4 regions of the Aminobacter sp. BA135 genome follow, and region 2 is predicted to be linked to each of the others. Evidence: riboswitches for the same ligand, from Rfam matches in the RefSeq annotation. Region 2 holds a riboswitch; each other region holds the start of a gene.
What was found. Region 2 has a riboswitch for cobalamin ahead of SLT36_RS00860 (aromatic ring-hydroxylating oxygenase subunit alpha). Riboswitches for the same ligand answer to the same signal wherever they lie in the genome.
Positions count from the first base shown of each region.

Region 1: it holds a riboswitch for cobalamin, as region 2 does, so the genes downstream of both, bluB (5,6-dimethylbenzimidazole synthase) here and SLT36_RS00860 (aromatic ring-hydroxylating oxygenase subunit alpha) in region 2, are expected to answer to the same signal.
Region 3: it holds a riboswitch for cobalamin, as region 2 does, so the genes downstream of both, SLT36_RS08610 (ABC transporter substrate-binding protein) here and SLT36_RS00860 (aromatic ring-hydroxylating oxygenase subunit alpha) in region 2, are expected to answer to the same signal.
Region 4: it holds a riboswitch for cobalamin, as region 2 does, so the genes downstream of both, metE (5-methyltetrahydropteroyltriglutamate--homocysteine S-methyltransferase) here and SLT36_RS00860 (aromatic ring-hydroxylating oxygenase subunit alpha) in region 2, are expected to answer to the same signal.

Region 1 covers NZ_CP139572.1:1,932,456-1,935,562, forward strand. The annotation lists gene galU (UTP--glucose-1-phosphate uridylyltransferase GalU) at 1-722, shown strand, start outside; cobalamin riboswitch at 786-970, shown strand; gene bluB (5,6-dimethylbenzimidazole synthase) at 1,018-1,749, shown strand; gene SLT36_RS09435 (outer membrane beta-barrel protein) at 1,746-3,107, opposite strand, start outside.
Region 2 covers NZ_CP139572.1:167,726-170,832, reverse strand. The annotation lists gene metH (methionine synthase) at 1-1,343, shown strand, start outside; cobalamin riboswitch at 1,431-1,637, shown strand; gene SLT36_RS00860 (aromatic ring-hydroxylating oxygenase subunit alpha) at 1,756-3,003, shown strand; gene SLT36_RS00855 (2Fe-2S iron-sulfur cluster-binding protein) at 3,026-3,107, shown strand, end outside.
Region 3 covers NZ_CP139572.1:1,750,372-1,753,478, reverse strand. The annotation lists gene SLT36_RS08615 (FecCD family ABC transporter permease) at 1-828, opposite strand, end outside; gene SLT36_RS08610 (ABC transporter substrate-binding protein) at 891-1,940, opposite strand; cobalamin riboswitch at 2,209-2,398, opposite strand; gene SLT36_RS08605 (nucleotidyltransferase family protein) at 2,520-3,107, opposite strand, start outside.
Region 4 covers NZ_CP139572.1:5,190,512-5,193,618, reverse strand. The annotation lists gene metE (5-methyltetrahydropteroyltriglutamate--homocysteine S-methyltransferase) at 1-1,267, opposite strand, end outside; cobalamin riboswitch at 1,384-1,583, opposite strand; partial or broken gene SLT36_RS25230 (cytochrome P450) at 1,858-2,145, opposite strand; gene SLT36_RS25225 (cytochrome P450 family protein) at 2,112-3,107, opposite strand, start outside.

The DNA.
Region 1 (3,107 bases), 1.8 Mb from region 2:
TCACGGGCCGCAACAAGGCGGTCATCGAAGACCATTTCGACGTCCAGTTCGAACTTTATGATACGCTGGCACAGCGCGGCAAGACCGAGCAACTGGAGCGCCTGCAGCGGTTGCAACCGGCCCCGGGCCAGACCTCGTTCACGCGCCAGCAGGTACCGCTCGGCCTTGGCCACGCAGTGTGGTGCGCGCGCGAGCTGGTCGGCGACGAGCCCTTCGCGCTGTTGTTGCCCGACATGATCATGCAGTCGGAAAAGAGCTGCATGCGCGAGATGGTCGAGCTCTATGCCGAGACCGCCAACAACATCATCGCTGTCCAGGAATGCGACCCGGCCGAGGCGCACAAATACGGCATCGTCGGCAAGGGCAAGTCGGTTCACACCGGCTTCGAGATCGAGGGCATGGTGGAAAAGCCCAAGCAGGGCACGGCACCCTCGAACCTGTTCATCAATGGCCGCTACATTCTGCAGCCGGAGATTTTCAACATCCTGGCAAGCCAGGAGCGTGGCGCCGGCGACGAGATCCAGCTGACCGACGCCATGCTCAAACTCGAGAAGATGCAGTCCTTCTACGGCTATCATTATCGCGGCCGCACCTTCGACTGCGGCTCGCCGGAAGGTTTCGTCGAAGCCAACGTTGCCTTTGCCTTGTCGCGCTCCGATCTCAGCAGGAGCATGGCCGGCGTCATCGAAGGGCTGCTCGGCGAGATCAAGCCGGGCAAGTAAGCCACATGTCGCCTGTGCGTCAGGATTGGACGCACGGTGCGATGGCTTTCGGCCGCTGCTGCCGCTAGACATACCCTGCCAGGTGCCCGCAGCGATGCGGGAGAATCGGGAACACGGTGCAAATCCGTGGCGTGCCCAACGCTGTAAGAGGGACCGTAACGGCAGAGGCCACTGTTCATCCTGAACGGGAAGGCGCCGCAGACGGGTTGAACTCGAGCCAGAAGACCGGCCCGGCAGACATCGACCTCCGCATGGTCAGGCGGAGGGAACCGACATGCTCGCCAGGGGATATGCGATGCTTGCTGACCAGTTGAAGGCCGTTTCAGTCTGTTTCGATATCGCCGCACAGGGTGCCGTTTACCGCGCCATCTTCACGCGCCGCGACGTTCGCAGCCATTTTCTGCCTGATCCGATCGACGACGATGTGCTGGCGCGGCTGCTGCTGGCGGCCCATCACGCGCCGTCGGTCGGCTTCATGCAGCCGTGGAACTTCATCGTCATCAGAGATCGCGAACGACGCGAGCGGGTCCGGGACCTGTTCTTTGCGGCGCGGCAGCAGGAACTGCCTCAGATCGCCGAGGAGCGGCGGGAGCTGTACCGCAAGCTCAAGCTCGAAGGCATCTGCGAAAGCCCGCTCAACCTGGTCATCACCTGCGACCGCAGCCGTTCGGCAAACTCTCCGCTCGGGCGATGGCACAATCCAGAGATGGACCTCTTCAGCACCGTCTGCGCGGTTCAGAATTTCTGGCTCGCCGCGCGTGCCGAGGGCATAGGCGTCGGCTGGGTCAGCATCCTCGATCGCGAGGCGCTGAAGCAGTTGCTAGGCATTCCCGATCACGTCGTGCCGGTGGCCTATCTCTGCGTCGGCCACGTCAACGAATTCGCCGACAAGCCCGATCTCGAGCGCCATGGCTGGGGATGCCGTCTGCCGCTTGCCGAGCTGATCATGAGCGAGGTCTATGCGGGGCAGGGGGAGACGGCCTTGAGGGCCTCAGCCGCCGCGATCGGCGGTTTGCCCCAAGGTTAGCGCTGGATTTTCAACCCGACGAAGACGCTGTTGGTCTTGGCGTCGCGGAACGGCAAGGTGCTGTCGAAGGTCTCATGGCGCAGCTTGCCGGTCAGGCCGGCGTAGCGGTTGAGCCACCAGGTCAGGCCCGCTTCGGCACTCAGCCTCAGCTCGTGGTCGTTCGAGCTGGCATAGTCGCGGTAGCCGACGCCGCCGGCGAGGAATGCAGTCAGGTTGGAACGGATCTGCCGTTCGACGCTGAGGCGGCCGTTGTAGAGCACCGAACCGCTGTCGCCCGGGGTCGTCGATCCCTCGACGAAGGTTTCGCCGGTCAGGCCGACGATCGTGCCGCGCATCGGCGACCATCTGAGATCGGCGGCGATCGTCGCGGCCGAAACCGTCTTCAGCCGGTCGTCGTCGAAATCCTCCGAGATCCAGCCGGCCGAAATCTCGCCGCCGAATTTTTCGCCCATGTCGATCTCGACGCCGGCGCGGGCGCCGGTACGCTTGGACGAACGCTCGAAACCGGCGGTGTCGAAGCGCAGGTCATAGACCCGGCGGCCGAATTCGACCTCGCCAAAGGGCGTCAACGCCGGTGAGACCTCGTAGCCGACGCGGACCTTGCCGGTATAGAGCCTGGAGTCGCGGTCCTTTTGTGAGAGCGTGGTGCCGTCGGTCAGTTCGGCGTCGCTATAGCTTTCGTCGACAGCTTCGCCGGTCACTCCGAAGCGGAACTTGCCGACGGCCTTTTCGACACCCAGCGCGCCGTTCAGCGTGTGCAGGGTCGGCCGCTCGGCGGTGCCGGAGATGACCACGGGCGACGACGTCGATTCCGGGCGCATGCTGTAGCCGAGCCGCGCCAATGCGCGCATGTCGTCGGCGAGATCGAGCTGCAGCCGCCCGTCGATGCCGCCGCTGAGATCCTTGACCTCCTGGCCGGAGATGGATTTTCGGTGGTTGCCATAGGCGTCGATGGTCGCCGAATGGCTCTCCCAATCGGACGCGGCGTTCAGCCTGAGAGTCGTCTCGGACAGAACGGCCGACTTTCCGTTAAAGCTGGAATCCGCATTCGACGTCGCGGTGACGCCCTGTTCAAGGCTCGGCTTCAGAACGAAGGTGCCGAAACGGATGCCAGTCGGCTCGAACGGATTCGCATCCGGCTGAGGTCTGCGGCCTTCGATGGCGCGCTGGCGCTCGGCTTCGGGTCCGTTCTCGATCTCCGTTTCGGAATCGACGGTGCCCTGGCGCACGGTGCCGGTGGTCAGCTCTTCGTCGGCTGCCGGCACTGCTGGCCGCTCGGCGGCCGTCGGCGCGGCGGTGCCGGCCAGCCGCTCGCGTGCCTCGCGGGCGCGCTGGCGCGCGGTCGTGGGCGGACGGGC
Region 2 (3,107 bases):
AGGTCGCCAGGGACGAGAAGGTCGACATCATCGGCCTGTCGGGCCTGATCACGCCCTCGCTCGACGAGATGGCGCATGTCGCTGCCGAAATGGAGCGCGAGGGGTTCGACATTCCGCTGCTGATCGGCGGCGCCACCACCAGCCGCGTCCACACGGCGGTGAAGATCCACCCGCGTTACGAAAAGGGCCAGACCGTCTACGTCACCGATGCCAGCCGCGCTGTCGGTGTCGTGTCCAACTTGCTGTCGCCTGAGGCCAAGGGCGGTTACGTCGAACAGGTGCAGGCCGAATACAAGAAGGTCGCCGACGCCCATGCCCGCTCGGAAGCTGACAAGCAGCGACTGCCGCTGGCCAAGGCGCGTGCCAATGCGCACAAGGTCGACTGGACTACCTATGCGCCGCCTAAGCCAACCGTCCTCGGCACCAAGGTGTTCGAAGCCTGGGACCTGGCCGAGCTTGCCCGCTACATCGACTGGACGCCGTTCTTCCAGACCTGGGAGCTCAAGGGCCGCTATCCAAAGATCCTCGACGACGAAAAGCAGGGTGCCGCGGCGCGCCAGCTGTTCGAGGACGCGCAGGCGATGCTGAAGAAGATCATCGACGAGAAGTGGTTCGCGCCCAAGGCCGTCATCGGCTTCTGGCCGGCCAATGCCGTTGGCGACGACGTCAGGCTGTTCACCGACGAGGCACGCAGCGAGGAGCTTGCCACCTTCTTCACCTTGCGCCAGCAACTGACCAAGCGCGACGGCAAGGCCAATGTCGCGCTGGCGGATTTCATCGCTCCCGCCGACAGCGGCAAGCCGGATTATCTCGGCGGCTTCGTGGTCACTGCAGGCATCGAGGAAGTGGCGATCGCCGAGCGCTTCGAACGCGCCAATGACGACTACTCCTCGATCATGGTCAAGGCACTGGCCGACCGTTTCGCCGAGGCCTTCGCCGAGCGCATGCACGAGAAGGTGCGCAAGGAGTTCTGGGGCTACGCGCCTGATGAAAACCTCGCGCCCGACGACCTGATCGGTGAGCCCTATCGCGGCATCCGTCCGGCGCCGGGCTATCCCGCCCAGCCCGACCACACCGAAAAGGTGACCTTGTTCCGCCTGCTCGATGCCGAGAAAACCGCCGGCGTCAGCCTCACCGAAAGCATGGCGATGTGGCCGGGCTCGTCGGTGTCGGGCATCTATCTCGCCCACCCCGAAAGCTATTATTTCGGCGTCGCCAAGGTCGAGCGCGACCAGGTCGAAGACTATGCACGGCGCAAGGACATGACCGTCGCCGAGGTCGAACGCTGGCTCGGGCCGATCCTCAACTATGTGCCGGCATCGTTCGCCGAAGCGGCCGAATAGCAACACGATGACATCACATGGGCTCTGTCGCCTTTGCGCTGAGCCCGTGTCGTTTTCATGCTCGTGCCCGGCCACCAATCCGTGGTCTGATCCGGTCATGTTCAAGGTGCTGCTTCGAGTGTGAGACGAAGCGGAGAATTGGGAAGCCGGTGAGAAGCCGGCGCTGCCCCCGCAACGGTGGCGGAGTTATTGTTTCGACGGGAGACCACTGGGCCAGCCGGCCTGGGAAGGTGTCGAGACAGTCCGAAAGGACAGCTCCGAAGCCCGGAAACCAGCCTTGAACCTGACAGAACTCGACTGATCGCGGTGGGCGGTCAAGAGGCGGATCGTTGCTGCACGGACCTCTGCGTCCGCCGGCTGGCGTTCTTCCCAAATCAAGCCACCCGTTCAGTCCTTGGTGCGAGGACAGGACATGGATGCGAAGAACGAAATGCTGAAGCTGCTGCGCGGACGCCGCGACGGGTTCAGCCTGGCACAGCCCTTTTACACCGACCCGGATTTCTACCGGCTCGACCTCGAGCTGATCTGGTACCGCGACTGGCTGTTTGTCGGCCATGACTGCGAACTGGCCAAGCCGGGCAGCTTCTTCACCGTCCAGGTCGGCGACTATCCCGTCGTGCTCGTCCGCGACCAGAAGGGCGAGCTGCGCGCCTTCCACAATTCCTGCCGCCACCGCGGCAGCCGCGTCTGCACCACAGAAAAGGGCACCGCGGCAAAGCTCGTCTGCCCCTATCACCAGTGGACCTACGAACTCGACGGCCGCCTGCTGTTCGCGCGCCAGATGGCGGAAGGCTTCGACAAGAGCCAGTTCGGCCTGAAGCCGGTCGCCTGCGAATCCGTCGGCGGCTACATCTTCATCTGCCTCGCCGACGAGCCCGCCGACTTCGCGCCGATGCGGGCCATGGTCGAGCCGTACCTGCTGCCGCACCGGCTGCGCGAAGCCAAAGTCGCCTTCGAAAGCACAATCGTCGAGAAGGGAAACTGGAAGCTGGTCTGGGAAAACAACCGCGAGTGTTACCACTGCGCCGGTAATCACCCTGAGCTGTGCAAGACCTTTCCCGAGGCGCCGAACGTTACCGGCGTCAATGGCGCCGAAAGCGATCCCGAAATGCTGGCGCACTGGGCAAAGTGCGAGGCGGTGGGGTTGCCGAGCAAGTTCCGCATCGATGCCGGCGGCCAGTACAGGGCGACACGCGCGCCACTGCTGCGTGACGCGGTGAGTTACACCATGTCGGGCAAGCGCGCAGTGCGGAAGAACCTCTCCGACAGCGTCTCGGCCGACAGGATCGGCACGCTGCTGCTCTATCACTATCCGACAACCTGGAACCATGTGCTCGGCGACCATGCCGTCACCTTCCGCGTGCTGCCGATCAGCGCCACGGAAACCGCCGTCACCACCAAATGGCTGGTTCACAAGGATGCCGTCGAAGGCGTCGACTACGACCTGGCCGAACTGACCCATGTCTGGACAGAGACCAACGACCAGGACCGCCGCATCGTCGAGGAAAATGCCTTCGGCATCAAATCGCCGGCCTACGAGCCCGGGCCTTATTCGGAGGAACACGAGGGCGGCGTCATGCAGTTCATCGAATGGTACGTCGGCTTCATCGAACCGCGGCTGGCCGACGGCGGCAAGCCGGTCCTGCGCAACGTCGCCTGACCGGGAGAGGGGCATGAACGCGATGACCGAGCTTGGCCTTTACCGCAACCTCGACGAAATGGCGCCCTGGAACGACCGGCTCCAGGTGCTGGAGGTCATCGGCG
Region 3 (3,107 bases), 1.6 Mb from region 2:
CGACAGCACGACGGCGATGCCGCGCAGCAGCGCGACATTGATGCCGAGCGAACGCGAAACGTCGTCGCCGGCGCTCGTCAACGCGTTGAATTGCCAGGCCCGCGACTGCGCCAGCGGCAGGGCGACCAGCAGTGCCGTACCAGAGACGGCAACCGCATCCCAGCCGATGCCGTTCAGGCTGCCGAACGTCCAGTGCACGACCCGGGCCAACTGCTCCTGGGTGGCGACGAACTGCACGGCTGCGGTCATGGCGCTGAACAGGTACATCAGGGCAATGCCGGTCAACACCATCGTCTGTGCCCCCATGCCGCGCAGCCAGGCCATGGAGAACACCAGCACGGCGCAGCCGAGTGCGAACAGAAATGCCGTCAGCGGCACGAAGTAGAGCCCGGCGGCGCTGAAGCCTATGCCGAACATGATGGCGATCGAGGCACCGAAGGCCGCCGCCGAGGACACGCCGATCGTATAGGGACTGACCAGCGGGTTGCGCGTGATCGCCTGCATCAAAACGCCGGCGAATGCCAGCGACCCACCGGCCACGATGGCCATGACGACGCGCGGCAGGCGCAGATGAACGAGCACCCGCGCCTGCTGCGGATCGACCTCGGCGACAAAATGACCGAACGAGACCTTTTGCAGGATGACCATGAGCAGCGTCATCAGCCCCGTCTCGGCGATGCCGACGATGGCAACGCCGCCGGCGACCAGCAGCAGCACGAGCAGCGAACACAGGATGACAGCCGCCTTGCGATGGCCGGTTCGGCGGTAGCGGCTGGAAATGCCGTCGGATCGGCTTCGCGCGAAATCGGCGCTGCTCGCGATGTCCATGGTCGAAGGCTCCGGATTGGGAAAATCACGCCGCAGCCTCTCGGGCCGCGGCGTGCGGTCCGTCAGTTGGAGGCAGTGCCCTGATAGGTCATGGCGCCCTGGAACGGCAGGCCCTGATAGATCTCGATCCATTCCTTCATCGCCGCTTCGGGATCGACGTCGGTGAAGCGGTCGGGATAGAGCCACTTGGCGACCTGCAGCGCGCCGGTGACCTTGGACGAGCCGCCGGCGAGGTAGTAGTTGATCAGACGCACATTGCCTGCCTGCCCTGCCGGCGTGCCCGATATTTCTTCGCGGGCGACGATCGCCTTCCAGCTCTCGGCGAACTTGGCCTCGGGAATGGTCTGGTAGGAACCGGGCTGCAGCTTGATCACCAAGTCCGGCTTGCGGGCGATGATCTCCTCGGGATCGACAGTGAAGCTGTTTTCGTTGCCGCGCGACGACGGCTCCTTCTTGATGTCGATGTCGCCGAAGACATTGATGCCGCCGCCGGCCTCGATCATGTCATGCCAGCCAGAGCCAGGCGTGACGGTCACCAGGTCGCGCACTTCTTCGAGATAAACCTTCTTGCGCTCGACGCCCTTCAGCCGCTCGGCCAGCAGGTCCATGTACCTGGTGTAGTAGGCGTTCAGCGCGTCGGCCTTTTCCTTCTCGTCGAACAGCTTTCCGAACAATGTCACGTTCTCGACATGCTGCAGCGTGTCCCAGGCGGTAACGACAAGCACCGGAATGTCGAAGGCCTCGAGCTTACTCGCGGCCTCCTCGTAGACGCCGTTGCGCGGGATCATCACCACGTCGGGCTTGAGCGCCACGATCGCCTCGTAATTGGGCTGCGTCTGGCCTTGGCCGACAATGTCGGCTTCCTTGAACTGCGGCCAGTAGGTCGGATCCCGCATCGTGCTGGCATCGACGCCAACGACCTTGTCGATGGCGCCAATGGCACGGGCGAACTCGACCGCGTAGCGGTTGAAGATCACCGCGCGCTTGATCGGCAATTCCAGCTCGACCTTGCGACCGGCATCGTCGGTGAAGCTTTCGGCAGCGGCCGGAGCGAGTCCGATGGACGATGCCATGGCTAGTCCGAGCCACAATGTCCACTGTCTGATGTTCATGATCTCTCCTTGCTTGAAAGGGGTGCGCAACGCCTGGCGTTGCCATGCCCGGAAGGCGTCCGGGACGATAGGTCGAGGCGCGATGCCACGGCAGCAGGCGACGAATGCGTCTGCCCAAGCTTTCGATATTCTTGGGAAACCGTTCTTCCCGACATCGCCGCGCCAACCTCTGCCTGCCCTGGCGGGGATGCGGAAATGCAGACCTGGCGAAAGCCGCAAACGGGCCTCCGGACGGGAACCGGCATTCCTGTGGCACACCCCGACCACGGAATCTCACTCTGTCAGGCAGGTCTCCTGGCTCGCGGGTCCTAGCCTTGTCGCCCGTCTTCCCGGCACGAATGCCAGTGACACAGGGGCAATAGGCTCACCGCTTACAGTTGCGGGACAGCTCCGGTTTCGCACCGGATTCCCTCTTAGCTTCCACCTCGCGGCGGAAGACCATGACGGCGCCAACCTATCGACGGCCAAGGTAAAGTCAAGTTGCCATCCGGGACTATACAGGGCGGCATTTGCCTGAGCCGCGACGATGCTGGAGACCAGGTTGCGCGGAACTGCAAGCAGCGCAAACTGTTCTCCGGCTCAGCGAACCGGCGAAACGGTCACCGAGACGATCTGGAACGGCACCGCACCATAGGTGGCGACCGTCTGCTCGTGCTCCCACGCGCGGAATTGTCGCGACGGCCGCGCCGACAGCACCAACGCGCCATCCGCCTGGTCCGGCCGAATGGTACCGCGAAACCGCAAAGTCAGCCGGCCGCCTGATTTACCCAGCTTGCGATAGCGCAGCCGCGCGAAATGGCATTCGCCGCCATTCAGCTCCATCTCGATGCGACGGCGCACCGGCGGCACGTCCAGCCGCACGACGATGTCGATCTCGGCAGGCGCACCGCCAACTGCCGCCGGCGGCAACGGCACCTGCTGCGCCAGTGCCGGGGTGACCTGCCCCGCACCATCGCCCGCCTGCGTGCGCCGGCCATGCCAGACGACGCCGGGCAGCTCGCGCTCACGGACAGCGCGTTTCTTGCGCATGCGCAACTGCTTGGCGACACCGCGTGACAGCCAGGTCAGACCCTTGAAGTCGGTCCGCGGCTTGGCCTGCAGCAAGGCAGCGATACGGGCAGCGCCGGCGCGATCGGCCATGTCGACCACCTGCTCCAGCACATCGTC
Region 4 (3,107 bases), 740 kb from region 2:
TCATGGCGACCTTGATGCTGGCGACCCGACCTTCGACGAGCGGATCATGCACCTTAGCGGATGTCGCGCGAGCGGCGGCAGCCTCAGCCGACGCCTCTAGTTCGGCGGCGACCGCGTCCCGGCCTTCAGCCAGGGCACGGGCGAGCACGACCAGCTCGTCGGTTTTTTGCGCCGCGAAGGCGAGCCACGATTTCACGTCCGCATCGAGTGTCGTCTCCATGTCCAGGTCGACCGGCACATGCAGCATCGAGCAGGACGGGGCGATCTCCACGCGGTCCAACGGCCAGCCGGCGACGATCGGCTTGATGCGGTCAAGTATGGCAGGCAGGTTCGCGCGCCAGACGTTGCGGCCGTCGATCAGCCCGAGCGAGAGCACAAGTTCCTTCTGCGCGAGCCGGCCGACGGTCTCCAACTGCTCTGGAGCGCGCACGAGATCGACGTGCAGTCCCGCCACGGGCAGAGAAATTGCGGTCTCGAGATTGTCTCCCAGCGATCCGAAATAGGTAGCGACCATGATCTTCAACTCGGGTGCTGCTTTTGACAGCCGGCAGTAGGCGAATTGGAGCGCATCCCGTTCGTTGGGAACCAGATCGACCACGAGCGCCGGCTCATCGATCTGCACCCAATCGGCTCCCGCGAGCTTCAGCCTCCGCAGGAGCTCCTCGTAGACGGGCAGCAGCCGTGGCAGGAGCGCGATAGGGTTGAAACCTTCCTCAGGTGACTTCGCCAACTTGAGAAGGGTAACCGGTCCAAGCAGGACCGGGCGAGTGTGGATGCCGAGCGCCTTGGCCTCGAGGAAATGATCGACCGGTTTCGCCGACGAGAGGGCAAAGCTCTGATCGTCCGTGAGTTCCGGCACAATGTAGTGATAGTTGGTGTCGAACCATTTGGTCATTTCCATTGCGGCAAGGCCATGCCCGTTGGCCGCATGCTCGTCACCGGCATGTCCACAATCCGCGGCCTGACCTTGGTTACCGCGCGCCATGGCGAAATAGGTATCGAGTGGGACCTCGCCGTCAGTCCAGGCGTATCGTGCCGGCACGGCGCCGACCATGGTGACGGTGTCGAGCACATGGTCGTAAAGCGAGAAATCGTTGGACGGGATTTTCGACACGCCGCGATCGTGCTGCTCCCTCCAGCTAGCGGCGCGTAGCGCCTTCGCCGTCGCGAGCAGGTCGGCTGCGGGAGATTTTCCGGACCAGTAGCTTTCAAGCGCGAATTTCAGTTCCCGCCGTCGACCGATACGCGGTACGCCGAGCGTTGCCACTGGAATTTGTTGAGAGACAGTCATGCCATACCCCGATGGTTGGGGCGTGGGGACAAGGAACGCGCGAGTAGGCGGCACGAAGCCGGGCTACCGCGACCTCCGAGACACCCCGCCCGTGGACGTTGTTCGTCGTGGCAGGTCTCCTGGCTCGCGGGTCAAAGCCTCTGCCCGTCTTCCCGAGGCCGTTCGCCTCAGTGACACCAATGGGCTTGGCTCGCCGCTAACAGTTGCGGGGGCAGCGCCGGCATCGCACCGGCTTCCCTCTTAGCTCCGCTACGGCAGTGCCGCGCGGAGAACCACGACATGCGCACAATCACAGCAGCTTCGCTCCTTGTCAATACATATAACGAGATGTTTATGTGATGATGCGAATAATGCCCTTGCGCTGATCGGTCTCTTTCGCCCAAAGCTGCATACGATGCGGCCTCTCATCAATGCAGGCTCGGAGAGGTCCTCGTCCCCATCGGCGACGCCGGATAAGATCGAGGTTGCCGGGCTCAAGGGCGTAAAGTCGGGCCAGGTCGTCACGGTCCGCCGGGAATCCCGGTATTTGTTCCCCGCTCGGCTTCGCTCGGCGTGCTTGCGCATTCCAGCGCGCTGATGACCATGGCCGGCAGCGAAAGGAGAGGTGGCGCCTCAGGTCGGCCGGGCTGGGGCTGGGCCGCCAGCGTCTCGAACAACTGTGTGGCGATCGCCTCGACCTGCCGCGCGAGCACCTTCACCCTGTGGTTGCTGAAGGCGGGCGCCACGATCGTGCGTAACCGGGCATGCTCGCCCCCCTCGTGCGAGACCAGCCGCCTCGGCGAACCGAGAATCACCGAATCCGGGGTGAATGCCGCACTCGCTAAGCGACGGAAGGGCGGAAGGTGACCGGCAGGCGCTGCGGGCAGCGAATGACATAAGACGGCATGTAGACGACGTCCTCTGCGGCGATGGCCAGCGCCAGATCCTCCAGTCGCCCGAACAGCGCGGGGAAGGCGCAGCGCAATTCCAGGCGCGCCAGCGCAGCGCCCAGGCAGGAATGCGGCCCCTCGCCGAACGACAAATGCGGGTTGTGCCGCCGGGTGACATCGAACCTGTCGCCGCCGGGACCGAAGGCCTTTTCGTCCCGGTTCGCCGCATGGAACGCCATCAGGACGGCATCGCCGCGGCGGACCATGCATCCGTCGATCTCCACGTCCCGGGTGGCATAGCGGAACGGCAGATTGGCCGCTGAGCTGCCCCAGCGCAGGATCTCCTCGATCGCCTGTGACCACGGAACTTGGCCGCTGCGCACCAGGTGCAGTTGCTGCGGATGCGTCAGCAATGCCAGCACGCCATTGCCGATGACGCCGGCGGTGGTCACGAAGCCCGCAGAGAGCACCATGAACAGCATGTCGATGAGCTCGGTGTCGGAAACGAGCTCGCCATTGTCACGCGCGACGATCAGGGCCGAAGCCAGATCATCGCCGAGCTGGCCCCGCTTGAGCGCGATCAGGCGACGGAAGAACTCCGGGATGCGCTGCCGCGTCTGTCGCACCTCTTCGGCTGTGGCGGAGGTGTTTGCCAGGCTGTAGGTGAGCGCGACGATCTCTTCGCGCTGTTCGTCCGGCAAACCGAACAGTTCGGCGATCACGTTGGTGGGCAGCGGAGCGGCGAACTCGCACATCAGATCGGCACTGCCGCCGCGCTGCGCCATCTCGGCCAGGAGTCGATCGACGCATTGTTCGATCCGTGGCGCCAGCAAGGCGATACGACTGGGCGCGAAGCTGCTGGACAGCAGGCCGCGCAAGCGCCGGTGATCGGCGCCGTGCGCCGTGGTCATGTTGTCCACTTTGCATATCCCGATCAGCGGATGATC